Regions from separate parts of the Arthrobacter sp. Dra40 genome, predicted to be linked through region 1. Evidence: riboswitches for the same ligand, from Rfam matches in the RefSeq annotation. Region 1 holds a riboswitch; the other holds the start of a gene.
The links. A riboswitch is a leader RNA that binds a small molecule or an ion and turns the genes downstream of it on or off. The one in region 1 is predicted to bind glycine.

Region 1 (14,925 bases):
GGCGCGGTGACCACCCGGCCGCCGGAGGCGTTTTCCTCGTTCACGGCCAGCGCCACCAGGTTCACCCATTCCTGCCAGTACTTGTGGTCCCGGTCGGGGTCTTCCTGGCGCAGCCGCTCATGCCATCCCGGCGCACGACGGCGGACGTTAAGTCCTCCGGGCAGGTCGCCTTCCCGGCGGATCGCCGAATCCTTGCACTCCTCCATCACATCGTAGATGTGCACCAGCCCGGCCTCGATCTCCTCACGCGTGCGGGAGGCCTCCTCGTTGAGCATCATGATGTCGCTGATGCCCAGGCCAGTGCTGCGGCAATGTTCCAGCAGTTCGGCCGCGGTGCGGAACGGATAAGGCAACTGCTGTTTGGAGGACTCCAGCTCCTCCTGGGCGGCTTCCTCTTCGCCGTCGCGGACAATGAATCCGCCGCCCACGGAGAAAAAGGTGGCTTCGTGCAGAACCTGGGCGTCGCCGTCGTCCGTTGCTGAAAGCACCTGGAAGCGCATGCCGTTGGTGTGCCGCGGCAGCACGGTGAGCGGATGCAGCACCATGTCCTGCACACCGTAGTCCAGCGGCCGCGCGGTGGCGCCGGGCAGTTCCCCGCCCAGCTGCAGCCGGCCGGTCGCGGCGATGTCCGCCAGCCGTTCCTCCACTTGCTGCGGCAGGATGGCCTCCGGTGCGAAGCCCTCCAGTCCCAGCAGCACGGCGGTGAAGGTGCCGTGGCCGCGGCCGGTGGCGGCCAGCGAACCGTACAGGTCCACGCGGAGCCCGCCCACCTTATCCAGCAGGCCGGCATCGGCCACCTCGCGCACGAACACGGCGGCGGCCCGCATCGGGCCCACCGTGTGCGAACTTGAGGGGCCGATGCCCACGGAGAAAAGGTCGAATACGCCTACAGCCATGCAATCCCTGTCCTTTCGGCGGTGGGGAGATACGGCGGTGCCGTCCCCGCGGCTGCAGGGACGGCAGTTGCCATGGTGGCGGGAGCCGCTACTGTTCCCGCCGGTAGAAGGGCAGCTCGACGACGTCGAACGGCTCCGGCTTGCCGCGCAGGCCCACATCCACCCGGGTTCCGGGCTCGGCGAACTCGGCGTCCACGTAGGCCAGCGCGATCGGGTAGCCGAGCGTGGGGCTGGGTTGGCCGGAGGTGACTTCGCCGATGGTCCGGCCGTCCCTCAGCACCGGGTAGTGGGAGCGGCCGGCACGCCGGCCGGCGCCCTTGAGGCCCACGAGTTTGCGGGCCGATCCCTTTTCCTTCTGCGCCTCGAGGGCCGCGCGGCCCACGAAGTCGCTGTCCTTCTTGAGCGAGACCACGCCGCCCAGGCCCGCGTCGAAGGGGCTGGCCTGCAGGCTGAGCTCGTTGCCGTACAGCGGCATGCCGGCTTCCAGCCGGAGCGAGTCGCGGCACGCCAGTCCGGCCGGCAGCAGGTCGGCGCCCTGGCCGGCTTCGAGCAGGGCGTTCCAGAGCGAGCCGGCGTTGGTGTTCGGCACGTAGATCTCGAAGCCGTCCTCGCCGGTGTAGCCGGTGCGGGCCAGCAGCAGCTTGAGCGGCGCCCCGGCCACGGTGAAGTCCACCTCGTCGGCTGAGTAGTACTTCATCTCCCGCACGGTCGCGTGCTGAGCCGCCGGCACCAACTGGAGCAGGATCTCCACCGACTTGGGGCCCTGTACGGCCACCAGCGAGGTGTTCGCCGTGGCGTCCTCCACGGCGACGTCGAAGCCCTCGGCGCGAGCCGCCAGTTCCGCGGCGACCGTCGGGGCGTTGCCGGCATTGGGAACTACCAGGAACCGGTCCCCGTCCTGGTTCGCGGGACGCCGGTAAGTGATCAGGTCGTCGATGATCCCGCCGTCGGCGTTGCAGATCAGCGAATACTTGGCACGGCCCTCGGCGACGGCGGAGAGCTTGCCGACCAGGGCGTAGTCCAGGAACTTTCCGGCTTCCGGGCCGGTGACCCAGACTTCGCCCATGTGCGAGAGGTCGAACAGTCCGGCGCTGTTGCGCACGGCATGGTGCTCGGCCAGTTCACTGCTGTACTTCAGCGGCATCATCCAGCCGCCGAAGTCGGTGAAGGAAGCACCCAGTCGCTCGTGTTCCTCGTAGAGCGCGGTGTGCCGGGGCGTGGTGGTGGTCTCGGTAGTCAAAGGGTGCAGACCTTTCCTAGTTCTCGAAAGCTTCGGGCGGCGGGCAGCTGCAGATCAGGTGGCGGTCGCCGGCGGCGCCGTCGATACGTCCGACCGGAGCGAAGTACTTGTCCACCTGCAGGGCAGGCACCGGGAAGGCTGCCTGTTCGCGGGTGTAGGGGCGGTCCCAGTCGGAGCTGATCACGGCGGCGGTGGTGTGCGGGGCCAGCCGCAGCGGGCTGTTCACCAGCGGGAAGTCGCCGTTGAGCACCTGGTCGATTTCGCCGCGGATGGAGATCATCGCGTCGATGAACCGCTCGATCTCTTCCAGGTCCTCGGACTCGGTGGGTTCCACCATCAGGGTGCCGGCCACCGGGAAGGACAGGGTGGGGGCGTGGAAGCCGTAGTCGATCAGGCGCTTGGCCACATCTTCAGCGGTCACGCCGGAGCGGGCGGTCAGTTCGCGCAGGTCCAGGATGCATTCGTGCGCCACCAGTCCGTCATTGCCCGTGTAGAGCACCGGGAAGTGCTCGTTCAGCCGCTTCGCGACGTAGTTGGCGGCCAGCAGCGCGCTCTTGGTTGCCTCGGTCAGCCCCTCGGCGCCCATCATGGCCACGTAGGCCCAGGAGATCGGCAGCACGCCGGCCGAGCCGTACTCGGTGGCGGAGACCGGCACGCCCTTGCCCTCATGCTCGGCGAGAGCAGCGTTGCCGGGCAGGAACGGCACCAGGTGTTCGGCCACGGCCACCGGGCCGACGCCGGGGCCCCCGCCGCCGTGCGGGATGCAGAAGGTCTTGTGCAGGTTCAGGTGCGAGACATCGCCGCCGAACTTGCCCGGCTGGGCCAGCCCGACCAGCGCGTTGAGGTTGGCGCCGTCAATGTAGACCTGGCCGCCGGCGGCATGTACCGCGTCGCAGACGTCGCGCACGTCGGCGTCGTACACCCCGTGCGTGGACGGGTAGGTGATCATGATGGCGGAGAGCGCCTCTGCGTGCTGGTCGATCTTGGCGCGCAGGTCGGCGTGGTCGATGGTGCCGTCCGGAGCCGTGGCGACCACCACAACCTTCATGCCGGCCAGCACGGCCGAGGCCGCGTTGGTGCCGTGGGCGGAGGCGGGGATCAGGCAGACATCGCGCTGGTCGTCGCCGTTGGCCAAGTGGTAGCGGCGGATGGCGAGCAGGCCGGCGTATTCGCCCTGCGAACCGGCGTTGGGCTGGATGGAGACGCCCGCGTAGCCGGTGATCGCGGCGAGACGTTCCTCCAGGTCGGCGATCAGTTCGCGCCAGCCGGCGGTCTGGCTGGCCGGCGCGAATGGGTGGATGGAGGCGAATTCCGGCCAGGTCATCGCTTCCATTTCCGCCGTGGCGTTCAGCTTCATGGTGCAGGAGCCCAGCGGAATCATGGTCCGGTCCAGCGCCAGGTCGCGGTCGGACAGCCGGCGCAGGTAGCGCAGCATCCGGGTCTCGGAGCGGTAGCTGTGGAACACCGGATGGTCCAGGTAGGAGGAGCTGCGCAGCAGCTCTTCCGGCAGTTCGAAACCAGCGGCGCCGGCTTCGGCGGTCGTGTCGGCCGTGTCCTCCACGCCGAACGCCTCCGCGACCAAGGCGAGGTGCTCCGCCGTCGTCGTTTCATCGGTGGAGATGCCCACGTGGTCGGCGTCGATACGGCGCAGGTTCACGCCCTTGGCCTCGGCGGCGGCGGCGATCTCCGCGGCCTTGCCCGGGGCCTTTACCGTGAGGGTGTCGAAGAACTGGTCGGCAACCAGGCTGAAGCCGGCGCCGGTGATTACGCCGGCCAGGGTGCGGGCGGCCTCGTTGGTGTGCTGCGCAATCGCCTTCAGCCCCTCGGGGCCGTGGTAGACCGCGTACATACTGGCCACGACGGCAAGCAGCGCCTGCGCGGTGCAGATGTTGGAGGTGGCCTTCTCGCGGCGGATGTGCTGCTCCCGGGTCTGCAGCGCCAGGCGGTAGGCGGGGCGGCCGGCGTCGTCCTTGGACACCCCCACCAGGCGGCCGGGCAGCGAGCGCTCAAGCCCCGTGCGCACGGCCATGTAAGCGGCATGCGGACCGCCGAAGAAGAGCGGGACGCCGAAACGCTGGGTATTGCCGACGGCGATGTCCGCGCCCTGCTCGCCCGGAGGCGTGATCAGGGTCAGGGCCAGCAGGTCTGCGGCCACGGTGACCATGGCGCCGCGTTCCTTGGCCTGCGCGATCACGGGAGCGTGGTCGAAGACGCGGCCGGAGGCGCCCGGCTGCTGCAGCACGATGCCGGAGATGTCACCGTCGGGCAGCCCGGCGGCGAGGTCAGCCACCTCAACGTCGAAGTCCAGTGCCTTGGCCCGGCCCTTGACGACGGCGATGGTCTGCGGCAGCAGGTCCGCGTCCAGCACGGTCTTGCCGGCAGCTTTGGACTTGTTGGAGCGGCGCATCAGCAGCACGGCTTCGGCCACGGCGGTGGCTTCGTCCAGCAGCGAGGCGTTGGCGATCGGCAGCGCGGTGAGGTCCTGCACCATGGTCTGGAAGTTCAGCAGCGCCTCCAGCCGGCCCTGCGAGATTTCCGGCTGGTACGGGGTGTAGGCGGTGTACCAGGCCGGATCCTCCACCACATTGCGGCGGATCACGGCCGGAGTGATGGTGTCGTAGTAGCCCTGGCCGATCATCTGCACGGCCGTCACGTTCTTGGCGGCCAAGGCGCGCAGGTCGCCCAAGACCTGGGCCTCGCTGCGGGCGGCGGGTAGGGCCAGCGGTTCCTGCTGGCGGATGTCTGCGGGCACAGCAGCGTCCACCAGATCGTCGATGCTTGCGTAGCCCAACTGCTTGAGCATGGCTTCCGCGTCGTTCCGGCGCGGGCCGATGTGGCGGTCTGCGAAGGAAGTGCTGCCGGGCCGGGTGGCGAGGTTGGCTTTAGCCGTCATTGAGGAACTCCAGTTGATCCCCGGCATGGGGTGGCCATACCGGTAGTGAAGGGTTCCTCCCCGCTCTGTGACTGAACCTGAGAGATTCCGCAGGCGGACGGCCCGGGGGCCGATTCCTGCTTGCACCGTCGGTGAGCCGGTCCAGTATCGGTCCGGCTGCTTTCCAGAGTTGCCTCTCCGCGGCGGTACAGGGGCCTGAGAGATTCCTGGGGAGGTATTGCTCCTACGGCGCCTGCTGACCTAGTTGCTCAGCAGGACTCTCCCGCCGCATGTCGAAGGCTGTATGCAGTTGTTTCTAACTCCTTGAATGGTAGTCCAGCCGCTGGCAGGCAACAAGGTGGTGACCGTTCCGGAGCCGGCGACGGAGCCCAGAGCCAGCCCGCTAGACTTCCCCGCGGGCCAGCATGCCCTTGACGTAGGCGGCCTGGCCGATGTGCTCCATGCAGTCGTCCATGACGCTCACCAGCCGGACGCCCAGCTTCACGTGCGGCTCCCAGCGGACATCAACAATCCGGTCCAGGTCGTCCTCGGTGAGCCCGGCCAGATAGGCCAGCGTGCCCGCGTGCACGTCGTCGTAATAGTCGCGCAGCAAGTCGGGCGATTCCACCCGGACGGCCGCCACTTGGTCGGGCGTGTGGCCGTAGCCATGGTCCTTCTCGGCCAGCGGCAGGTCGAACCGCTCCGACCAGCCGGCAAGCCAGTACTGCTGGGTGCCGGCGACGTCGGCAATATGGTCGTCCTGGATGCGAGTCAGATGCCAGACGAGCCACGCGATCGAGTTGCTGTCGCCGCCCGGCCGGGCAGCTAACTGGTCGGCGTCGAGACCTTCCAGCACGTTGTGGACCCGTTCCTGGATCCGTCCGTAGGCATCGGCCAGCAGGTCGTTGAACTTCATGGCGCCTCCTCGTGGCGGACTTTGCGTCAGCCTACCGGCGCCGGGCCGGCCGGGGAAACGGCCAGCCGCTTCAGTCCCGGGCCGAATCCTCCAGATAGCGGGGCCGCCCGACGATGACCAGCCCCACCGCCAGGAGAAGCAGTGCGGCGCCCAACAGGCCGAAGGAAGCGCCCCAGTCGCCGCTGACGTCGCGCAGCAGTCCGAAGGCCAGCGGGCCGGCGCAGGCGACGGTGTAGCCGATCCCCTGCGCGAACCCGGACAGCGCCCCGGCGCCGGCCGTGGTTCGGGTCCGGAGGTTGACCAGCAGCAGGGCCAGGGCGAACGTACCTTGGCCCAAACCGGCCAGGGTGATCCAGAGCCAGGTGCCGAACGACGGCGACAGCAGCAGGCCGGCGTATCCGGCGGCGTAGAAGCCGATGAAGAGCAGGCCCAGGCCCAGCGGATTGCGCAGCCGCGCCGCAATCAGCGGCACCAGCAGGCTGGTCGGCAGGGCCAGGATGGCGTAGTAGGCCAGCATGGTGCCCGCCATCGGCGGCAACATTCCGCTGTCCACCAGCAGCGGCGGCAGCCAGGTGAACATGGCAAAGGTATTGGACGAGGTGCCGGCGAACACCAGGGCCAGGCCCCAGGCGAGCGGCGAACGCCAGACGCGCACCGCCGTCGTGCTGGTGGTTGTGGCTACAGCTGTCGCTGTGGCTGGCGCGCCAGCGCCCGGTGCGGGACCGGTCGGGCCTGCCGCCGACGATGCACCCGCTCCGCCCACGCCCGCCGCGGCCAGGGCATGGTGCATCGGCGGCCGGGTGCCGTCGCCGTGATCCGGCTCCAGGGGCTCCAGGCCGCCGGGCCGGTAGGGCTGCAGCACCAGGCGGGAGATCTTCCGCCGGGAATGTTCCGTCCACGCAGTCACCAGCCACGGCACCAGGGCCGCCACGCTCACGGCCGCCCAGACCCCGATCGAGAAACGCCAGCCCGCGGCCTGCTCAAGCGGCACGGCCAGCAGCGGGCTGAACGCGGTGCTCACCGCCAGCAGCGTCACGTACAGCGCGGTGATGAGGCCGATCCGGTCGGGAAAATAGCGCTTCACCAGCGGCGGCAGGAGGATGTTGCCAATGCCGTAGCCGGCCATGGTCAGCCCGGACAGGACCAGGAACGACGGCACATCGGAGGCCATCGCCCGGCCAAGCTGGCCGACCGCGGCCATGATGATGGCCACCAGCAGCAGGGCTTCCAACCCGAGCCGCCGCATCAGCACCGGCACGGCAAACCCGGCGGCGGCAAAGGCGGCGGTGGGCAACATGCCCAGCACCCCGGTGGAGGCGGTGCCGAACGGCAGCTCCGCGGCAATTTCCGCCAGCACCGGTGAGACGCCGGAGACGGCCAGCCGCAGGCTCAGCGCGAGCAAGAGGATGCCGGCAAGGACGGTCAAGCGGCCAGTAAACGGGGCCGGCTTCCGGGGTGCCGGGCCGTGGCTGGGGCGGGAGCGATCCTCGGAACGCGGTCGGGTATCGGCGGTCTGTTGTGCGGGCGAGGTCAAGCTTGGTCCAGGGGTCGAACGGCCGGGCGGGACGGCCGGATGGATCCGGCCGGGTTTCACCTTATCCCGTCACGGCGCTGGCTCCCGACAGACCCGCAGACCGGCTACGAACTCTCCGGCGCCAGCTCCTCGGCGAGGATCCAGAAGGTCCGGCGCAGCCTTTCCACGGCAGCCTCGGGCTGGCCGCGCTGCAAGTACTGCACGGTCTCGTCCCAACCGTCGGTCCAGATGGGATAGGCGACGGCATGTTGGAAGAGGTGCAGCCGGGCCAGCGAACGGCCGAGCACGTGGGTGTTCACTTCCCGCAGTTCCTGATGGTCGCCTGCCTGAAGGATGATGCCCACCAGTTCGCCATTGGCGCGGTGGGACGCCAGCATGTCGTCGTGCTGGAGGGCGGTCCGCAGCTCGTCCACCAACGTCGCCATTCTGTCGATCTCGCCGGCTGACAATCGCGGGGCAGCCCGTTCGAACAGTGCCACCAACACGACGCCCATCACATCGAGGAGCTGCACAACCTGCTGCCGGCCGAGGGTGGCGATGTGGTGTTCATGTCCGGCGGCTTCGATCAGGCCTTCTTCCGCGAGGGCCGCGACGGCCTCGTGCATCAGCTCATCTTCGGTGCCAAAATGCTTGGCCAGCCCGGACACGGTCACCGTGGTGCCGGGTGCCAGCCCGCCGGACAGGATCTCGTCCCGCACCCCTTGGACCGCCTCGCCCACGTTCGCCCGATCGGCCTCGCTGCCCATCATGAAGATCTCCTACCGACTATGATTATGACTGTCGTCACATAGAAGTAATGTACGTGAAAAGGTGGATCGGGGTCAGGTCGCTGGTTACTCTAATGAGACCTGCGGCACAGCGTCGTGCGGCAGGTTCTCATCGTGCAGTCAGGAGGTGCCGGTTGAACGCCATGTATGGTGCTCGGATCAACGTGAACGCCACCTATAAGGCCTCTGCCACCGCCAACAGCAAGAACCCCCACGACTGGGGCCGGGCCATGGCCGCCGCGCTGACCGACCTGGTGGAGCAGAGCGAAAGCGACGCTGCAGCGCATGACGAACTGTACGGCGAAGACCTCTGCTTGGTCGTCGAGGAGACGGAGAGCGGCGTAGAAATCCATCTTTCCTGGTCGCCGGGCGGGCAGGACGCTGTGGCCGGAGGCGCCGGCGGCTGAAGTATGCCGGCCAACTGGCTGCGGGCAAAAGACTGTTCCGCGGCAGCCGATACTGCCAAGATGAGTTCATGGTCTACCGCCAGCCGTATGTCCATGACCTCACCGGAGTTTTTGCGGCTCCGCTCCAGGCATGGAGCGAACCCCACGGACAGATTCGGGGACTTGGTGCGCAGGGCGTGTACTTCGGGGACGACCGGGTCCTGGCCCGCTGCCTGCTGACGGTCAACGGCCAGGAGCCGGAATGGATCTCCACGCAATCGCGGTCCGCCGGCCGGGCGGACTTCCTCTCCTTCCTCCAAACCGCAGCGGAGGGGACGGACCCGCTGGTCACCCTCAACCGCTCCCGCGCGGTGGAAGGCGGCCGGCTGGGCGAAGCGTTGACTTTTACCTCCGCGCTCCAGGATGAGTTGGAACTTCAGGTCCGGGTTGATCTCGTAGCCGATGCCATCCCGCTGGAACAGGTGCGTGCGGGGGCGGCCGGCGAGGCCGGTTCGGTGGCGCCCGGCGAGGCCCGCTGGAGCTGGCGTGACGGTACGCGCGCCGCGCTGACGGCCGAGGGCGCCGAAGCCGGTTTCGACGGCAGCTTGATCCGGCTGGAGTGGACGGCGCTGCTCAAGCCGGGCACCGTCGTCGTGCTTTCTTGGAGTATCGATTACGACGACGCCGGGGCTCCCCTCACTGCCGCATCGGCACCGGTGCTGCGCACGCCCTCGGTAACGGGCGACTCCCGGCTGCAGCGGCTGATGAGCCGCTCCCTGACCGACCTCAACAGCCTGCGGATGGCAGGGCGGGATGCCCCGGCCGACGTCTTCCTGGCCGCCGGCGCCCCGTGGTTCCTGACGCTGTACGGCGGGGAGTCGCTGGCGGCCGCCCGGCTGCTGCTGCCGATCGATTCCGCCGTCGCGGAGGGCACGCTGCGTGCGGTGGCCCGGTGGCAGGGCGCGGTGGAGAGGGAGGATACCGGCGAACAGCCCGGCCTCATGGTCCAGGAGGTGCGGCAGCGCCGGCTATCGATGGCCGTGGACGCCCCGGTGCGCGAGCTTCCCCCGGTCATCTACGGGTCACCGGATGCCACGCTGCTCTGGATCGTCCTGCTGCACGACGCCTGGCATTCCGGCATGCCCGAGGAGGCCGTCCGCGGCCTGCTGCCCCAGCTGGAGGCAGCCTTGGATTGGCTGCGGCGTCACTCGGACCCCGACGGCGACGGCTTCATCAAGATGCCGATCCCGCCCCTCCAGGGACCCGGGCACCAGGGCGCCGGGGACGTTCGCGGCGCCTACCGCTATCTGGATGGCAGGACGGCAACCGGAACCGTTGCGCCGGCCGACCTGCAGGCCTATGCCTACGAAGGGGCCCGCGCGGCATCGGTGCTGCTGGACTACTTCGGCGAGGCCGATGCCGGCAACGAGTGGCGGGACTACGCGTCGAGGCTGGCGAATAACTTCCGCCACCGGTTCTGGTGTTCGGACGACGCCGGGCCTTATCCGGCGATGGCACTCGACGACCGGAACCAGCAGGTGGACGGCGTCGGGTCCGGCATGGGGCATCTGCTGGGCACCGGGCTGCTGGACGCCGAGGAAACCCGGACCGTGGCCGGCCGGCTGATGGACCGCGCGTTGTTCACCGGCTATGGCATCCGCACGCTGTCCACGGCGAACCCGGGGTACTGGCCCACCCGCCGCCGTGCGGGAGCGGTCTGGAGCCAGGACACGGCGTGGATTGTGATGGGGCTGCTGCGCATCGGTTTCCAGGAGGAGGCCGCGCAATTGGCCGCAGGCCTGCTCGATGCCGCCGAGGGTTTCGATTACCGGCTGCCGGAACTCTTCAGCGGCCAGCCCGCGCTGGAGGTCCGGCCGCCCCTGCCCTACCCGTCGGCCTGCCGCCCGCACGCCGGCGCGGCCGCGGCCGCGGTGCCCGTGGCGCTGGCCTTGGGCGGCTTCAGGGCCAACGCGCTCTAGCGTTGGCCGCCGGCTCTAGCCTCGCGGCACGTCCGGGCCGGTGGGCCAGCGGAGCAACGCCGCAATGTTCTTTCCTCCCGGCAATGCACCTTTCGGCACCATGGTCACCCGGGCGTCGGTCAGCGCCGCGGCCCGAACCAGCGCCGCCGGTGCGGGAATCTTGGCCAGCAGTTCGCCGTTGACCGGTTGCTCGCCGGCCGTGGCGATCCAGGGTTCTTGGTTCAGCACATTCACGTGGTGATCGGCCAGAGCGTTGTCGTTCATGATCAGCGTGCCCACTTGCGCCTGCTGCAGCGCACGGATGCACTCGCCCAAGCCCACGGTCCACTCCGGATGGGCCTGTCCGGTCTGGTTGGCCAGCCGGTTCAGGATGGCTTTGCGCTGTTCGGTCCAGACGTGCGCCACCCGGGCGGCGATCTCGGCCCGGAGCGCTTCCTTGTCGGCGCCGCCGGTGCGGGTGTGCGATTCGAAAGTGGATTCGATCGCGCGGCTGGCTTCGGAGAGCTGCTCGACCACCAGCTCACGGGCCCGGATATCGCCCGCGATGATCAGCAGCCGCGCCTTGCTGGCCTGCACCACGCGATCGATTTCGGCGGCGATCTCATCGGCGTTCTTGCGCCAAATTTCTTCGGTGCGGTGCTGGTAGCGGCCCTGCGACCACCCGCCGCCGGGGATCTTGGTGAGGTTCTCCCGGTCGCCTTCCACCGTCCTCGTTTCCGCCACACCGTTTCGGCGCGCGTACTGCAAGTGGACTTCACCGCCGTCCCGGCCAACCTCTGCCACAACATACGGGAAGTCCTCACCGCGCGCCTTCAACAACGGCACAAGGTCCGGAATCGGGCCGGCCTCGACGAGTTCGGGCCCTGACATCGCGCCCGGAAGCACCTCGTTGACCTCTGCCTCGCCCCCGCGGACCAGCACGTAGCGGCTCACCGGCGATGGCACGCCGGTGGCCGGGGAAACGGCGTCGATCACGGCTTGAATATCCGCTTTCGCGGCGCCTTGCTTTTCGAGCGATTCACGCAGTCTGTCCGGCAGCACATCCCCCGCTCGGAGCGTTTCCCCGGTCCCGGTGCTGGCATCAACATAGACCGTAATCCACGGCCCCGGCTTCTTGTACAACTCGGCGTACTTCTTGTTCGCTGCGTGGGTCGTATTGACCTGCTCGGCCATCATGATCACCTTCCCGGGAGAATAGGAAATGCGGGTTTCTTGATCAGTAGCCCTCACGGTAGCACCGGAAGTTTTGCCCTTGATAGGGGCTGCAGAACTAATCCGGACCGGCCCGGCCAATCAATTCACCGGGCCCGTTTCCGCCGTCTGCTAACGGCTGTCTGGGTGCCGATTTTCGCCGTCCGGGCCCCGCCCACTCCCCCTCTTGACGGCCGAGGCCCGGCCCCCGCTGACCGCGGCGCCCAGGGCCACGCCGATGGCAATCCACCACCACTGGCCGGTCACCGATGAGATCACCACGCCAAGCAGGATTCCGAAGATCACGCCCATCATCAGCGGGTTGCCGGGCTGCCCTCCCGTCCTGCGTCCATCAGCCATGGTTCCACCGTAGGTTGGTCCGGAGGGGCCAGACTAGGCCCCTCCGGATCTGGACGGCTTAGCCTCGCTGGTACTCCGCGTGCTGGCGGTGTGCTTCTGCCACTTGTTCGCGGATCTTGTCCACATCCTTGGCCTTGTTGCGGTACTTCGGCTCCATTTGCTCGATCTGGCGCTCTTCCTCCACCAGCAGCCCGTAGATCCGTTCGCGCTCTGCTTGGTCTGCGGTGTAGGAGAGATCAATGTAGTTGAGCGCGTGGCGGCGTGCATTGTTGATGGCAGTCTGTGCTTTGCCGGCCTTGCTCATGAGCGAGGCGATGACGGTCACCACCAGGACGCCGATGATCACGGTGAGCGAAAGTCCGGTCGAAATTTCGATGACCGGCACCGGATTGCCGTCGTTAATAAAGGGCAGGTTGTTTTCGTGCAGCGCATGCAGGATGAGCTTCACACCGATGAACGCCAGAATCGTTGCCAGCCCGTAGGACAGGTAGATCAGCCGGTCCAGCAGGCCGTCGATCAGGAAGTACAGCTGGCGCAGGCCCATCAGCGAGAATGCCGTGGCCGTGAAGACGATGTAGACGTTCTGTGTCAGGCCGAAGATCGCGGGGATGGAGTCCAGCGCGAACAGGATGTCAGTGCCGCCGATGGCTACCATGACCAGCAGCATCGGAGTCAGGGCCCGCTTGCCGTTCTGGATGGTGAACAGCTTGTCGCCGTCGTAATAGTCGGTGGTGTGGAAGAAGCGCCTGGCCATCCGGATAATGAAGTTGTCCGCCTCGTCGCCACCATGGGAAGGCTTGAGCAAGTTGCCGGCCGTGATGATGAGGATCAGGCCGAAGGCGTAGAACACCCACGCGAAGGAATTGATCAGTGCGGCGCCCAGGAAGATGAACCCGGTCCGCGCGATCAGCGAGAAGACGATGCCGAACAGCAGCACCTTCTGCTGGTCTTCGCGGGGAACTTTGAAGCTGGCGATGATGATGAGGAAAACAAATAAGTTATCTACCGAGAGCGCTTTCTCGGTGATATAGCCGGCGAAGTACTCGGAGCCCATCGCCGCGCCGCCGAAGATCAGCACCAGGATGCCGAAGACAACGGCGATGCCCACGTACAGGGCCGACCAGATGGCGGCTTCCCTCAGCGACGGCACGTGGGCTTTGCGGATGTGGAAGAAGTAATCGAAGGCGAGCAACGCGAGGATAACGGCGATCGTGATGCCCCAGATAAGGGGAGAAACGCTCATGGTTCCCTTTCGTAAGCGGGTAGCGGTTTAGCCCGCAAGTCTCTCCTCCGGCACTGCCGGTCACTGCAGCCGGCCGGGCGTCGGTGCCCTACGTGTTGACGGCTGCAGCGCATGGGGATACTCCCTTACGCAGTTGTCAGTCTAACGACGACGGCGGCGCTCGCCTAATGATGCAAGGGAAATCCAAGGTGGGCCGGACAGGATCTGTTGATGGAACGGGCCCTGCCGCTGCTGACCGCTGCCGTCCTGCTCGCTGCCCTAGCCGGCTGCTCCGCAGGCGCCGATGACGCGATAGTGCCGCCCGCGGCCGAACGCGGATTATCGGGGAACTCCTTGACGGCGGACGTGGCTTCCAGCGGCAGCAACCCCACACCGGGAGTGGGTTCCGGCAACGCCCCGACGCCGGACTCAGCTTCGGGCAACTCCCCCGGCGGCGCTGCCAGTCCCAGTCCCAGTCCCAGTCCCAGCCCGGTGATTACAGAAATGGTAGCTCCGACTTCGCAAAACCGGCCGAAGGACGAGGCCCCCACTGGCGAGGCCAAGGCCAGGATCGTGGCTGGTGCCGGTGGCGTCCTCGGCCAGAGCGGGCACGGTGCCTACGTCTGTAAGCTCATTGGCGCCCCCACTGTCAGCCTGTCTTCGGACGACAACTCCATGCCCGACAGCAGCGTGGCGCTGGCCATCATTGCCGACGAAAGCGGCACCACGATGCTGGAATTGCCGACGGGCGAAAATAACCTCGCAACTTACTGCACCGACCCCGGAGGGGTGGGACCGAGCTTCACCGGCACCAGCGCAGCCTTCGTCGTCACCGAAGGCGGCAGCACCGACGTCGAAATCACCGCAGCCCCACACCCGTGACCACCGTTGGCCCAGCCTCGGCTCCCCCGGCGCCCCAGCAGCCCGGGAACTCACTCACCTGGGGCCCCGCCCAGTGCCACCCTGTAGGACAAGGCCGGGGATGGGTGATAGCTTTCGACGAACTGTCGGCCGCTCGACGAGCCCGAAGCCGGCCAACGCTGAAGGGAGCACCACCATGTCCTATTACCTGGAGTATGTCGTTCCGGCCGATCCGGACGAGGGGAACTTCGAGTTTCCGGTCAGCGAAGAGCAGCGCGGCTACACGGTGCCGCTGAGCGAAACCGATGCCGACGTCATCAGCACCGACAGCCTGCCCGTCCGGACCGAGGTGTTCGGGGCGTCTCTGGCGGAAGCCAAAGAAGCTGCCGAGTCCATCCTGTCCCACAGCAAGGCGGACCAGGCACGGCTCTTCGACGACCCCGACGACTCAATGCAGCCGGGAGCGGGCACCTTGGTCGCCAGCTACACGGAGAGCGACGGCTGGCAGGATTACGAGTAGCCCCTTGGCCGACCCGGGTTCCGCCCGGCGCTGTAGCTCAGGACGCGTGTCACCGGCCCCCCAGCCATGCTTTCGACTGTGCCTGAAGCGCCCCTGACCCTTCAGGCTCCCTCAGCTCTGCTTTCGACCCCTCCCAGGATCTCTCCGACCTCCAGGTACCTTCACCCCTGCTTTCGACTCC
Region 2 (14,925 bases), on a different contig from region 1:
CCGGGGGAGATGGCCGGCCCGGAAGTTGTGCAGGCCGGCCCGATTCCGGACCTGGTGCCCCTGTTCAAGGCGCGCGGCGACGACTTCCCCTATGTCGTGGCGGAGGTGGGACGCGACGGTGGCGAAGTACACCTTCACTACGCTCGACGCAACGGAGTGGCCGAAACGAAGACGGTGGAGGGCGAGCGGGAAAACCTCACCAAAGTCCCTGGCGGGGGGTGGTCCCAGGGCCGCTACCAGCACCGCACCGAGGAAATTTGGCGCAAGAATGCCGATGAGATCGCTGGCGAAATCGACCGCGTGGTGCAGGCCAGCAAAGCGCGGCTGCTGATTGTCGCCGGGGACATCCGGGCCCGGGAGTTGGTGGTCGAGCAGCTGTCCGAAGCCAGCCGCGCGATCGAATCCACCATCGAGTCCCATACTCGCACCGGTGGCGCGGACAAGGACGCGCTTCGTGCCGAAATCGCCGCGCGCGTGGCCCACGTGTGGACCGAACAGCGCAAAGCCATTCTGGACCGGCTGGCCAACCAGACCGGCCAGGCCCATCCCGAGTGGACCGTGGGGTTGGGCGAGTGCATCCGCGCACTGCAGCAGGCGCAGGTCGGCACCCTGATCATGAACGACGGCGCTATCGCCGACCATCACGTGCATGCCCTGACCGCCGAACCGTGGATTGCCACAGCGGGTGAGCAAGCGGTGGGCGGCGAACTGCTGGCCAAGGTTCCGGCCCCGGCGGCGTTGGTGCGCGCCGCGGCGCTGACCGACGCCCGGGTGGCCATGGTCCCCGAAGGTGCGCTTCCCGGAGGAAAGAGCATCGCGGCCCTGCTCCGCTGGCCCACCGGACCGGATGTGCCACGGGGCTAGGACCCGTCGCGGCGCGGGGCTGGACGGCGTCCTCCCGCGGGCAGGTTCTAGTCAGCCAGGTGGGGAGCCTACAGCGCCGTGGCGCTGAATCCGCCCAGGGCCAGCGCCACCGGCACCGCGGCAGAGGCAGCCCCGGCGTGCGGCCGGCAGGCAGACGGATACGGCAGCGGAGGCCGGACCTCCATGGCAGACTGCCCGCTGAAGAGTTCCGGCAGCCGGTAGTCGAATCCCTCTGCCGCGTCCAGCAGTCCTGCCGCCAACTGGGCTGCCTCATCCTGGAAGCCGGTGCGCAGCAGCCCCATCACGATCCATGCCGTGTCCTGCGACCAGACCGCCCCGGCACGGCGCCTGGTGGGCCAGTACCCGGGATTGGCAGTGGACAGGCTGCGAATGCCGTAGCCGGAGAACAAGGTGCGGTCCATCAACCGCGCAGCCACGGTCCGGGTCTCCTCGGGGTTCAGCAGTCCGGTGCCCAGCAGATGTCCCATGCCGGACCCGACGCCGTCCACCGCCTGTTTTTGGTCATCGAGCGCCATCGCCGGATACGGGCCGGCGTCGTCGGAGCACCAGAAGCGGCTGCGGAAATTCTCCGACAGCCCGGACGCGTAGTCACGCCACTCCCCGCCGGAATCCGTTTCCCCGAAGTAATCCAGCAAGACCGCCGCGGCCCGGGCTGCCTCGTAGGCGTAGGCCTGCAGTTCCGCGGGCGCCACGGTACCGGCTGCTGTGCCGCCGTCCAGATAGCGGTAGGCACCGCGGGTATCACCGGACCCCTGGTGCGCCGGACCCTGAAGGGGCCCAACCGGCGTCTCCAGGAAGCCGTCACCGTCGAGGTCGGCTTCGTGGCGCAGCCAGTCCAGTGCGGCCTCCAAGGCGGGCAGCAGGTCCCGGACGGCATCCTCCGGCATCCCGGAGTGCCACGCGTCATGCAGCAGCACGATCCACAGCAGCGTGGCGTCCGGTGAACCGTACAAAACAGCGGGAAGCTGCCGGACCACGGCGTCCGACGGCATCGAGAGCCGGCGCTGCCGCACTTCCTGGACCATAAGGCCGGGAAGCTCGCCGGTTTCTTCCGACTCGGCCGTGCCCTGCCACCCCGCGACCGCCCGCAGCGTCCCCTCCGCAACCCCCAAGTCGACCGGCAACAGCAAACGTGCGGCGACCAGCGCTTCCCTGCCGTACAGGGTCAGGAACCAGGGTGCACCCGCCGCCAGGAAGACGTCGCCCGGAGTTTCCCGGCCGGCCATGCGCAGGCTGTTGAGGTCGGTCATGGAGCGGCTCATCAGCCGCTGCAGCCGGGGATCGCCCGCTAACGAGGCCGTGCGCAGCGGGGGCGCAGCCGCGGCAGTCAGCGGAGCCCCGGCGTCGTCCACTTCAAGACCCCAGGAAAGGACGACGACGGCGCCCGGCTTGAGCACCTCGGTCCACTCCAACCGGACCAGGCTGCCGTCAAAGCTGGTCCGGGCTCCTTCGGCCGTCAGCGCGGCGCGGGTGTTGTCCCGCCAGCTCCACGATGCCTGGCCCGGCGCCACCGAACCGGCCTCGCCGGCAGCCCCCGCCCGCACCTGCTCCAGCGGAATGGCGTCGGCCACCACATCGACCTGCACCTGGAGTTCCAGCTCCCCCTCAAGGGCAGAGGTGAACGTGAGCGTCTCGGTCAGCCGGCCGCCTTCCACCGCCCGCGAGCGGTTCACGGTGACCACGGGATCGGTGTCGTCCGTTGCGGTCCGAATGAAGGAGAGGAAATCCGCGCGTCCGGCGGAGCGCGACTGCGTGGAAATCCATTCCGGCTCCTGACCGTTCACCGTCAACAGGCAGCGGGCCAGCACCCGGTCATCCCCGCAGTAGGCACCTTGGGCGCCGGTACCCCGGATCTGGCCGTGGGGCTCGCTCCACACCTGGACGGGCGCTGCAAAAACTCCCGTGAGGTCGTGCAGATACGGCTGGCGGTAGAGCATGGACTCATCTTGGCAGGATCGGCAGCCGCAGAACAGTCTGACGCCGGCGGGCCAATCACCCGCGCCGGCCGGCATGCAAGCCCGCCGGCAGTCAGGCCAGCGGCCAGCAATCCGGAGGGATTCAGGTTCCGGTGCTCGACACGGCGGCGTCCCGTCCGCCAGATGCTGTGCCAGGGGTCCAGGAAAGGTTGAACCGGACCCCGGTTTCCGTCTCCTCAATGACCAAACGCAGATCTTCGCCGTAGAGCTCCGCTTGCGATGCGGACCCGTCTTCGCACTGCTGCAGCAGGTCAGCCACGGCGGTCGCCATCGCCCGGCCCCAGTCGTGAGGGTTCTTGCTGTTGGCGGTTGCGGTGGCGGTGTAGGTGGCGTTCATCCTGCGCACGTCCTGACTGCACGTTTAGAACCTGCCGCACGACGCTGTGCCGCAGGTCTCACCAGAGTAGCCATCGCCGTGACCGTGATCTACCTTTTCGCGTACATTACTCATATGTGACGCCAGTCATAGTCCGGCAGGAGGTCGTCATCATGGGCAGCGGGGCGGAGCAGGCGGAACGCGATGAGGTGGTCCGGAGGCTGCGGGAGGAAATCCTGGCCGGCCGTCTTGAACCCGGCTCCCCGGTAACCGTTGCCGGCTTGGCGGGACACCTGGGCATCGAAGACGCACTGGTGCGCGGAGCCGTGACTGTGCTTGCGGAGGAAGGCCTGATTGAGGCAGCCGGACACGAACACCGCATCGCGAATCCCGGCCGGCTGCAGGCCGTCCAACTTCTGGACGTGATGGGCGTGGTGCTGGTCGCGTTGTTCGAACGGGCCGCGCCCCGGTTGACCCCGGCCGAGATCGATTCCATGGCTGCGCTGGCAGACGAGCTGCGGACAGCCATCCAGCGGGAGGACATGCTGGCCTCGCACCGCATCATGGGCAGCCTGGTGGACATCATTTTGCAGGCAGCGGACCACCAGGAACTGCGGGCTGTGAATACCCATGTGCTGGACCGCTCGCTGGCACGGCTGCACCTCTTCCAACACGCCGAGGCCTATCCCATCTGGGTCGATGGCTGGCGGGAAACCGTTCAGTATCTCCAGCGCGGCCAGCATGAGGCGGCGGTGGAGAGGCTGCGGCGGACTTTCTGGATCCTCGCTGAGGAACTGGCTCCGGAGAATTCCTAGCCTGCCTCCCGGGCAGGCGGGCCGGGACGGGATAAGGTGAATCCCGGCCGGTGCGACCCCGGCCGCCCACCCGGCCGTTCGACCCATGGACCACGCTTGACCTCGCCCGCGCAACAGACTGCCGATACCCGCCCGAACCCTGATTCCACCTCTGGCCCACATTCCACCCCCCGGCGGACCGCCCCGTTTGCCGGCCGGTTGACGGTCCTCTCCGGCATCCTGCTGCTTGCGCTCAGCTTGCGGCTGGCCGTCTCCGGCGTGTCACCCGTTCTGGCTGACATTGCCGCAGAGCTGCCCTTCGGCACCGCTTCCACCGGCGTGCTGGGCATGTTGCCCACCGCAGCCTTCGCTGCTGCCGGTTTCGCGGTTCCGGTGCTGCTGCGGTGGCTTGGACTGGAAGCCCTGTTGCTGGTGGCAATCGCCATGGCCGCGTTCGGACAACTAGGCCGCGCAATGGCCACCGATGTGCCGTCGTTCCTGGTCCTCTCCGGCCTGACCATGGCCGGTTACGGCATCGGCAACATTCTGCTGCCGCCACTGGTGAAGCGCTATTTTCCAGACCGGATGGGCATCGTCACGGCGCTTTACGTGACATTGCTGGCGGTCAGCACGGCGTTCAGCCCGCTGCTGGCGGTGCCGCTGGAGCAGGCTGCCGGCTGGCGTTTCTCGATCGGAATCTGGGCGTCGGTGAGTGTTGCGGCACTGGTGCCGTGGCTGATGACCGTTTGGACCGAGCGCACACGCCGCCGGACCGCGCACATGGTGCTGCAGCCCTACCGGCCCGGCGGGCTGGAAATCCCCCCGCCGGAGGAGCGGTATCAAGCACCGCCAGTTGCCGAATCGCACGGTAACGGAGCGGGAACCGCAGCCGGTTCCGGCAGCACGACGGCGGTGCGCCTCTGGCGCTCGCCCGTCGCCTGGGGGGTGGCGCTGGTCTTCGCCGGAACCTCGTCAAATACCTTCGCCATGTTTACGTGGCTGCCGCCCCTGCTGGTGGACAGCGGAATGCTGGCGCCGATGGCGGGCACCATGTTGGCCTATTACGCAATCCTGGGTTTGCCGACCAGCTTGCTGGTGCCGCTGATCGCCGCGCGGCTGCGCAATCCGCTGGGGTTGGGCCTGCTGTTCATCGGCTTCTACGCGGCCGGATACGCCGGGCTGCTGCTGTCGCCCTCCTTCGGCACGTGGCTGTGGATCACTTTGGCCGGGCTGGGCCAGGGCACCTATGCCATGGCACTGCTGCTGGTGAACCTCCGGACCCGCACCACTGCCGGCGCCGGAGCACTCTCCGGATTCGCACAAGGCATCGGCTACACCGTTGCCTGCGCCGGTCCGCTGGCCTTCGGGCTGCTGCGCGATGCCAGCGGCGGCTGGGGGGCTTCCTTCGGCCTGCTGGCTGCGGCCTTGCTGGTCCTGGCCGTGGGCCTGGTCATTGTGGGGCGGCCACGGTACTTGGAGGATCCGGCCCGCGGCGAGTGACGCCCGCTGGCGGATTGCCCGTGGTTGGATGGGACGATGCCGACCAGTCATGGCCCCGCGTCTCCGCCCAAGCTGAAAACGGGGGATCAGATCGCAATCTTGTCTCCGTCGTTTGCAGCTCCCGGGTTGGCGCCTGATGTTCACGAGCAGGCAATGCGTCGTCTCGTCGCCGAAACGGGGCTGGTCCCGGTGGAATACCCGACCACCCGAAAGCTGGGTGCTTCGGCCGCTGAGCGTGCGGCGGATTTCCATGCCGCGTTAGTGGACCCGGCCATCCGGGCCATCGTCGCGACGATCGGCGGTGACGACCAGATCTCCGTCATCCCTCACCTGCGCGCGGATCTCGCCGCCGCGCACCCGAAAATCTTCATGGGCTACAGCGACAACACGAACCTTTTGAACTGGTTGTGGTCACTCGGAATAGCAGGCTATTACGGCGGTTCCACCCAGGTGCACCTCGGAGCCGGGCCGCGCATCGACGACGTTCACCTCGCGTCGCTGAAGGCAGCGCTGTTCACAGGCGGTGAGTTGGAGATTGTTGACCCGGGCGAGTCCGAGGACTTTGGGCCGGACTGGCTGACTCCGGAAGCCCTGGTGGATTTCGGCCGGCGCGAGCCCACGCAGCCGTGGACCTGGGCGGGGCCGGAGCGGGAAGCAACCGGCCGCACCTGGGGCGGGTGCCTGGAGGTCATCGATCAGCTGGCGATGGCTGATCGGCTGCCGCCCCGCAAGGCGCTCGAAGGATCGATCCTGCTGCTGGAGTCGAGTGAGGAGCTGCCTCCTGCCGTGTGGGTCAAGAGGTGGCTCCGGGCGTTGGGGGAAAGGGGCATCCTTTCAGCGGTTGCGGGAGTCATGGTTGCGCGGCCGCCGGTGAGCAGCCACGACAAGGTCCCGCCAGCAGACGAGCGGTCCGCGCTTCGGGACGCGCAACGCGATGCTGTCCTTGCCGAGATGAGGCGCTACAACGATCAGGCCGTGGTCTGCATCGGAGTCCCGTTCGGCCACACCCGGCCACAATGGATTGTGCCCTACGGCGGCACCCTGCGGCTGGATGGCCGGAAGCGAACCGTCACCGCGGACTACAGCTAACACCTCATGGACGGGCCCCTGACGAGGGACGGCGCTGTCACCGCCGGTTGTGACCTTGAGGAAACCTGTTCCACGCAACGGCACGGGTCGGTAGGCTGGCGCAAAAGTCGACCACGAGGAGGCGCCGTGAAAGTCAATGAGCTGCTGGCCGATGCCTACGGCCGGATCCAGGAACGTGTGCATGCAGTGCTGCAGGGGCTGGATGCCGGGCAAATGGCCGCCCGGCCAGGCGGCGACAGCAACTCAATCGCCTGGCTGGTATGGCATCTGACGCGCATCCAGGACGACCACATTGCCGACGTGGCCGGCACTGACCAGTACTGGCTGACCGGCTGGGCCGAACGGTTCGACCTGCCGCTGCCCAGGAAAGACCATGGCTACGGCCACACACCCGAGCAGGTCGCTGCCGTTCGGGTGGAATCGGCCGACCTGCTGCGCGGCTATTACGACGACGTCCATGCCGGCACCCTGAAATATCTGGCAGGACTGACAGAAGAGGACCTGGACCGGATTGTCGATACGCGGTGGGACCCGCACGTCAGTCTGGGTGTCCGGCTGGTCAGTGTCCTGGACGACTGCCTGGAGCACATCGGCCAGGCTGCCTACGTGAAAGGCATGCTCGCCCGCGCCGAGGCGTAGCGGCAACGGCCGCCGGTGACCGTGCTGCGGGAGTCGCCGCCTTGTTGCCCGCCAGCGGCTCGACTACCATCAAGGAGATAGAAACAACTGCATAAGCCTTCGACATGCGGCGGGAGAGTCCTGCTGAGCACTAGGTCAGCAGGCGCCGTAGGAGCAATACCTCCCCAGGAATCTCTCAGGCCCCTGTACCGCCGCGGAGAGGCAACTCTGGAAAGTAGCCGGACCGTCCGCGGACCGACTCACCGACGGTGCAAGCAGGAAGCGGCCCTGGGCCGAAGCCTGCGGAATCTCTCAGGTTCAGCCACAGAGCGGGGAGGAACCCTTCACTACCGGTACGGCCATGCCGTGCCGGGGATCAACGGAGTTCCTCAATGACGGCTAAATCCAACATCGGCACCCGGCCCGGCAGCGCTTCCTTCACCGACCGCCACATCGGTCCGCGCCGGAACGACGCGGAAACCATGCTCAAGCAGCTGGGTTACGGCAGCATCGACGACCTGGTGGACGCGGCGGTGCCCGCCGACATCCGCCAGCAGGAACCGCTGGCCCTGCCCGCCGCCCGCAGCGAGTCCCAGGTGCTGGGGGATCTGCGTGCCCTCGCCGGGAAGAACGTAACGGCCGTGCAGATGATCGGCCAGGGCTACTACGACACCATCACTCCGGCCGTCATCCGCCGCAATGTGGTGGAGAACCCGGCCTGGTACACCGCCTACACCCCGTACCAGCCGGAAATCTCGCAGGGCCGGTTGGAGGCGCTGCTGAACTTCCAGACCATGGTCCAGGACCTCACCGGGCTGCCAATCGCCAATGCCTCGCTGCTGGACGAAGCCACCGCCGTAGCCGAAGCCGTCCTGTTGATGCGCCGGTCCAACAAGTCCAAGTCCGCCGGCAAGACCGTGCTGGACGCGGACCTGCTGCCGCAGACCATCGCCGTCGTCAAGGGCCGGGCCCAGGCACTGGACTTCGACGTGGAAGTGGCAGACCTTTCCGCCGGGCTCCCCGACGGCGACATCTCGGGCATTGTGCTGCAGCAGCCGGGAGCCTCCGGCCGCGTGGTCGACCACGCCCCGGTGATCGCCCAGGCCAAGGAACGCGGCGCCCTGGTCACCGTGGCCGCCGACCTGCTGGCCCTGACCCTGATCACCCCGCCGGGCGAGCAAGGTGCGGACATCGCCGTCGGCAATACGCAGCGTTTCGGTGTGCCGCTGTTCTTCGGCGGCCCGCACGCGGCCTACATGGCCGTGCGCAAGGGCCTGGAGCGCTCGCTGCCCGGCCGTCTGGTGGGCGTCTCCAAGGACGACGCCGGCCGCCCCGCCTACCGTCTGGCTTTGCAGACCCGCGAGCAGCACATCCGCCGCGAGAAGGCCACCTCCAACATCTGCACCGCGCAGGCGCTGCTGGCCGTCGTCGCCAGCATGTACGCCGTCTACCACGGCCCGGAGGGGCTGAAGGCGATTGCGCAGCATGCCAACGAGGCCGCCCGCACCCTGGCCGGCGTGCTCACCGGTGCCGGCTTTACCCTTGCCGCGGACCGGTTCTTCGACACCCTCACGGTGAAGGCTCCCGGCAAGGCCGCGGAGATCGCCGCCGCCGCGGAGGCCAAGGGCGTGAACCTGCGCCGCATTGACGCCGACCACGTGGGCATTTCCGCTGATGAAACAACGACGGCGGAGCACCTCGCCCTGGTTGCCGAGGCCTTCGGTGTGGAGGACGCCGCCGGCAAGACCGCCGAAACCGCCGGAAACACCGGCTTCGAGCTGCCGGATGACCTGCTCCGCAGTTCGTCCTACATGGACCATCCTGTGTTCCACAGCCACCGCTCCGAAACCCAGATGCTGCGCTACCTGCGCCGGCTGTCCGACCGCGACCTGGCGCTGGACCGGACCATGATTCCGTTGGGTTCGTGCACCATGAAGCTGAACGCGACGGCGGAAATGGAGGCGATGACCTGGCCCGAATTCGCCTCCATCCACCCGTTCGCCCCGGCTAGCCAGACCGCCGGCTGGCGCGAACTGATCGCCGATCTGGAAGAACGCCTCGCGGCGATCACCGGTTATGCCGGCGTCTCCATCCAGCCCAATGCAGGTTCGCAGGGCGAATACGCGGGCCTGCTCGCCATCCGGCGCTACCACCTGGCCAATGGCGACGACAAGCGTGACGTCTGCCTGATCCCCGCCTCCGCGCACGGCACCAACGCTGCCTCGGCGGTACTGGCCGGCATGAAAGTTGTGGTGGTCGCCACGGCTCCGGACGGCACCATCGACCACGCGGACCTGCGCGCCAAGATCGACCAGCACGCGGACGCGCTCTCGGCCATTATGATCACCTACCCCTCAACGCACGGGGTGTACGACGCCGATGTGCGCGATGTCTGCGAGGCGGTCCATGCGGCCGGCGGGCAGGTCTACATCGACGGGGCCAACCTCAATGCGCTGGTAGGACTCGCGCAGCCGGGCAAGTTCGGCGGCGACGTCTCCCACCTGAACCTGCACAAGACCTTCTGCATCCCGCACGGCGGCGGCGGCCCCGGCGTCGGGCCGGTAGCGGTGGCCGAACACCTGGTTCCGTTCCTGCCGGGCAACGCCGCGCTGGCCGAACACGAGGGCAAGGGCGTGCCGGTCTCGGCCACCGAGTACGGCTCGGCCGGCGTACTGCCGATCTCCTGGGCTTACGTGGCCATGATGGGCGCCGAAGGCCTGACCGAGGCAACGAAGAGTGCCCTGCTGGCCGCCAACTACGTCGCCAAGCGGCTGAACGAGCACTTCCCGGTGCTCTACACGGGCAACGACGGACTGGTCGCACACGAGTGCATCCTGGACCTGCGCGAACTCACCGCGAAGTCCGGCGTGACCGCCGAAGACGTGGCTAAGCGCCTGATCGACTACGGCTTCCACGCGCCCACGCTGTCCTTCCCCGTGGCCGGCACCTTGATGGTGGAGCCGACCGAGTCCGAGGACCTGGGGGAGATTGAGCGGTTCATCGACGCGATGGTCGCCATCCGCGGCGAAATCGACCAGGTGATCAACGGGGAATTCCCGCTGGAGAGCAGCCCGCTCCGGCTGGCCCCGCACACCGCCGCGGCCGTCATCAGCTCCGACTGGGACCGCCCCTACACCCGCGAACAGGCGGCCTTCCCGGTCCACGGCCTGCAGGTGGACAAGTACTTCGCCCCGGTCGGACGGATCGACGGCGCCGCCGGCGACCGCAATCTGATCTGCAGCTGCCCGCCGCCCGAAGCCTTCGAGAACTAGGAAAGGGTCAGTACTCCGTGACTACCGAGACCACCACCATGCCCCGGCACACCGCGCTCTACGAAGAACACGAGCGGCTGGGCGCCTCCTTCACCGACTTCGGCGGCTGGATGATGCCGCTGAAGTACAGCAGCGAACTGGCCGAGCACCACGCCGTGCGCAACAGCGCCGGCCTGTTCGACCTCTCGCACATGGGCGAAGTCTGGGTCACCGGCCCGGAAGCCGGGAAGTTCCTGGACTACGCACTCGTCGGCAAGCTCTCCGCCGTCACCGAGGGCCGGGCTAAGTATTCGCTGATCTGCACTGCAGATGGCGGAATCATTGACGACCTGATCGTCTACCGGCGCCCTGCCGTCCAGAACGGGGACCGCTTCCTGGTGGTGCCCAATGCCGGCAACGCCCCGACGGTCGCCGCGGAACTCGCCGCACGCGCCGAAGGCTTTGACGTCACGGTGGAGGACGCCACGGCCGAGACGTCGCTGGTAGCAGTCCAGGGCCCCAAGTCCGTGGAGATCCTGCTCCAACTGGTGCCCGCCAACCAGCACGCCACGGTGCAGGACATGAAGTACTACGCCGCCGACGAGGTGGACTTCACCGTTTCCGGCGCGCCGCTGAAGCTGCTGCTGGCCCGGACCGGCTACACCGGCGAGGACGGGTTCGAGATCTACGTCCCGAACACCAACGCCGCCTCGCTCTGGAATGCCTTGCTGGAAGCCGGGAAGAGCGCCGACCTGCTGCCGGCAGGGCTGGCCTGCCGCGACTCGCTCCGGCTGGAAGCGGGCATGCCGCTCTACGGCAACGAGCTCACGATGCAGACCAGTCCCTTCGATGCCGGCCTGGGCGGCGTGGTGGCGCTGAAGAAGGACGGCGACTTTGTGGGCCGCGAGGCCCTCGAGGCGCAGAAGGAAAAGGGCTCACCCCGCAAGCTTGTGGGGCTCAAGGGAGCCGGTCGGCGCGCCGGCCGCTCCCACTACCCGGTGCTGAAAGACGGCCGGACCATCGGCGAAGTCACCTCCGGACAGCCCAGTCCGACGCTCGGCTACCCGGTGGCGCTGGCCTATGTTGACGTGGAGTACGCCGAACCCGGAACACGGGTGGACGTTGACCTGCGCGGCAAACCGGAGCCGTTCGACGTGGTCGAGCTGCCCTTCTACCGGCGGGGCAGGTAACCGCTGAGCGGCGGAGAAGAACCGCGGCACTGCGGGCCCGTTGTGCCTGACCATTGCCTGATACGGAAAGGGATGACATGGCTGTAGGCGTTTTCGATCTTTTCTCCGTGGGCATCGGCCCCTCCAGCTCGCACACGGTGGGCCCCATGCGGGCTGCCTCCGTGTTCGTGCGGGAGGTGGCTGACGCCGGCCTGCTGGACCGGGTAGACGACCTGCGCGTGGACCTGTACGGGTCGCTCGCTGCCACCGGCCGGGGGCACGGCACGTTCACCGCCGTGCTGCTGGGGCTGGAAGGCTTTGAACCGGAACAAATCCTGCCGGCGCAGGTCGAAGAGCGGCTGGCGGACATCGCCGACTCCGGCCGGCTGCAACTGGGGGCCGAACTGCCCGGCGCCACCGCCCGGCCGCTCGACTACGGCGTGCAGGATATGGTGCTGCACCCGCTCACGGTGCTGCCCCGGCACACCAACGGCATGACGTTCCAAGTGCTGGAATCAACCGGCGACGGCGAGGCCCGCCTTCTGCACGAAGCCACCTTCTTCTCCGTCGGCGGCGGCTTCATTGTCCGCGGCGGGGAGGAGCAGGCCGCCCGGGAGGAACTGGAGTCCTCCAAGCAGCAGTTGCCCTATCCGTTCCGCACCGCGGCCGAGTTGCTCGAGCACTGTCGCAACACCGGACTGGGCATCAGCGACATCATGATGCTCAACGAAGAAGTTTCACGCCCGCGCGAAGAAATCGAGGCCGGACTCGTGCACATCTTCGACGTGATGGAGGAGTGCAAGGACTCCGCGATCCGCCGGGAGGGCGACCTGCCCGGCGGACTCAATGTCCGCCGTCGTGCCCCCGCCTGGCACGAGCGGCTTCGCAAGGAGGACCCGGACCGGGACCACAAGTACTGGCAGGAATGGGTGAACCTCGTGGCGCTGGCGGTGAACGAGGAAAACGCCTCGGGCGGGCGGGTGGTTACCGCGCCCACCAACGGGGCCGCCGGAATCATCCCCGCCGTGCTGTTCTACGCCACGCACTACGCACCGGGCATGGAGCACGCCACCCGAGAGGACAAGGAGCAGGTGGTGGTCAGGTTCCTGCTGACCGCCGGCGCCGTCGGGGTCCTCTACAAGGAGCAGGCCTCCATTTCCGGTGCCGAGGTTGGCTGCCAGGGCGAAGTCGGTTCGGCGTCGTCCATGGCTGCCGCGGGGCTGGCCGAAATCCTCGGCGGAACCCCCGCCCAGGTCGAGAACGCGGCCGAAATCGCGATGGAACACAATCTGGGGCTCACCTGCGACCCCATCGGCGGGCTGGTGCAGATCCCGTGCATCGAACGCAACGCCATCGGCGCGGCCAAGGCCGTAAACGCGGCCAAGATGGCGATGATGGGCGACGGCACCCACCGGGTGTCGCTGGACCAGGTGATCGTGACCATGCGCGAAACCGGGCGCGACATGAGCGACAAATACAAGGAAACCGCCACCGGCGGCCTCGCGGTCAACGTCGTGGAGTGCTAGGACGCCAGGTCTTCGACGGCCTGGGCCGGCCGGGCGGGCTCCGGGACTAGGGACGGGCGCCGCGGCGGCATCGGCGGCCGGCGCGGGACCGTGGGCTTCCGCGCGCCCGGCAGGCAGGCGGGAGCTCCTGGCCCGCCCGGCTGCGTGAAAGATACTGGCCGCGCCTGCTGCGCCTGCTGCGCCTGCTGCGCCTGCTGCGGCACGTCCGGCCGGCGTCCGGCGGCGACACATGGCTCTTTGGCGCCTGAACCGTGCCGGATGGCACCCGCCCGGAGCCGTCCCGCCCCCGAGCGGAGCCGCCCGGCCCCCGTCCCGAGCCGTCCGGCCCCTGAGCGGAGCTTTTCGGCACCGGACGTGGCGCCGCCACCAATGCGGCTGGCAGCCGGACCCACTGTGCGGCCCAGCTCCTGGACCCGCCGTGCGGCAGCGCGCCATGGCAGCGCGGAAATCGCCCGGGCGACAGCCCGGATGGCCGCGAAAAGCCGGTTTGCTGCCGGCCGGCGCCCGTCCGCTGCGGGCCGATTGAGTGCCATCAGGACGCCTGCGAGCAGGCCGACCGGGATGGACACCAGCACGGCGACGGCACCGGCGTACATGGCCAGGAAAAGCTTGGTGGGGGAGTCGAACATTCCCGCGACAAATGCTGCCGCTCCCAGCAGCAGCCAGAGCCAGAACACTACAACGCCAATCAATGTGGTGCGGGCCCTGCGGTAGGTACGGGGCGACCGCCCGCGCACTGTGTGCTTCGCCGCCTCCACCGTTTCCTACTCCCCAACAACAGCCCCGCGAGCCGGGGCACTTGAGCACATTGTAGGTCGCCGCCCGAGCGGGAACGGGCAGGGCACGCCGATGGTCCGGGCCGGCGCGATTGCCGCACGACCGGCGACTGCCTCACGCCAAGGGTTCAGCTGCGTAAGGGCCGGTGCTAGTCTGGCCGCAGGCCGGCCCGAACGATGCGGGCGCAGGATGCACCAGGACCACTGAATCACTGTCGCCAACAGAGAGGGAGCCTGGACTATGTCCACTTCAGCGACGCCTCACATACTCATTCTGGGCGGCGGCTACGTCGGCCTTTACACCGCGTGGGGGATCCGCAAGCGGCTGGCGCCGACTGAAGCACGGATTACCGTGGTGGAGCCCAACTCCTACATGACGTACCAGCCGTTGTTGCCGGAAGTAGGCGGCGGGGAGATCGAACCGCGGATCGTCACCGTCAACCTGCGCAGGGCGCTAAAGAACGTGGACATCGTCCGCGGCAAGCTCGTGTCCCTGGATGTGCAGGCCAGGAACGCGCGGCTGCATGAGATCGGTGGCGATGACTTCTCGGTGGACTACGACCACGTCGTGTTTGCCCTCGGCGCCGTCACCCGGACTTTCCCCACGCCGGGGCTTCAGGAGCACGGCATTGGGTTCAAGACGGTGGAAGAGGCGATCTACTGCCGGGACAAGGTGCTGGACAATGTGGCGCTGGCCGCCGGCACCAGCGACCCGGACGAGCGGGCCAAAGCGCTGACCTTCGTGGTGGTCGGCGGCGGCTATACCGGCGTGGAAGCCCTCACCGAGCTGAGCGACCTGTCCAAGCTCGCCGTGGACGCGCATCCGGAGCTGGACCGGTCCCAACTGCGCTGGGTGCTGATCGAGGCACTCGACCGTGTGGCCCCCGAGGTCGGGCCGGCCCTCTCGGAGTGGACCTTGGGCCAGCTGCGTCAGCGCGGCATCGATGTGCGGCTGAAGACCACCATGCCCTCCTGCGAGGACTCCGTGGCCGAGCTCAGCACCGGCGAACGCATTCCCGCCGGCC

Region 2: another riboswitch for glycine. It lies ahead of gcvP (aminomethyl-transferring glycine dehydrogenase); the one in region 1 lies ahead of gcvP (aminomethyl-transferring glycine dehydrogenase).

What each region holds. Positions count from the first base shown of each region.
Region 1 covers NZ_JBNHHB010000045.1:289-15,213, reverse strand. Annotated here, with positions in the region: gene AC5RWT_RS17920 (L-serine ammonia-lyase) at 1-896, opposite strand, end outside; gene gcvT (glycine cleavage system aminomethyltransferase GcvT) at 985-2,136, opposite strand; gene gcvP (aminomethyl-transferring glycine dehydrogenase) at 2,153-5,029, opposite strand; glycine riboswitch at 5,203-5,304, opposite strand; gene AC5RWT_RS17905 (mycothiol transferase) at 5,412-5,924, opposite strand; gene AC5RWT_RS17900 (MFS transporter) at 5,995-7,350, opposite strand; gene AC5RWT_RS17895 (FCD domain-containing protein) at 7,563-8,207, opposite strand; gene AC5RWT_RS17890 (hypothetical protein) at 8,360-8,632, shown strand; gene AC5RWT_RS17885 (glycogen debranching N-terminal domain-containing protein) at 8,701-10,590, shown strand; gene AC5RWT_RS17880 (baeRF2 domain-containing protein) at 10,606-11,763, opposite strand; gene AC5RWT_RS17875 (hypothetical protein) at 11,914-12,141, opposite strand; gene AC5RWT_RS17870 (TerC family protein) at 12,200-13,384, opposite strand; gene AC5RWT_RS17865 (hypothetical protein) at 13,595-14,245, shown strand; gene AC5RWT_RS17860 (hypothetical protein) at 14,421-14,744, shown strand.
Region 2 covers NZ_JBNHHB010000025.1:4,989-19,913, reverse strand. Annotated here, with positions in the region: gene AC5RWT_RS13175 (baeRF2 domain-containing protein) at 1-864, shown strand, start outside; gene AC5RWT_RS13170 (glycogen debranching N-terminal domain-containing protein) at 933-2,822, opposite strand; gene AC5RWT_RS13165 (hypothetical protein) at 2,944-3,207, opposite strand; gene AC5RWT_RS13160 (GntR family transcriptional regulator) at 3,315-3,992, shown strand; gene AC5RWT_RS13155 (MFS transporter) at 4,089-5,471, shown strand; gene AC5RWT_RS13150 (S66 family peptidase) at 5,508-6,560, shown strand; gene AC5RWT_RS13145 (mycothiol transferase) at 6,687-7,199, shown strand; glycine riboswitch at 7,300-7,400, shown strand; glycine riboswitch at 7,401-7,516, shown strand; gene gcvP (aminomethyl-transferring glycine dehydrogenase) at 7,571-10,450, shown strand; gene gcvT (glycine cleavage system aminomethyltransferase GcvT) at 10,489-11,619, shown strand; gene AC5RWT_RS13130 (L-serine ammonia-lyase) at 11,697-13,124, shown strand; gene AC5RWT_RS13125 (hypothetical protein) at 13,121-13,882, opposite strand; gene AC5RWT_RS13120 (NAD(P)/FAD-dependent oxidoreductase) at 14,142-14,925, shown strand, end outside.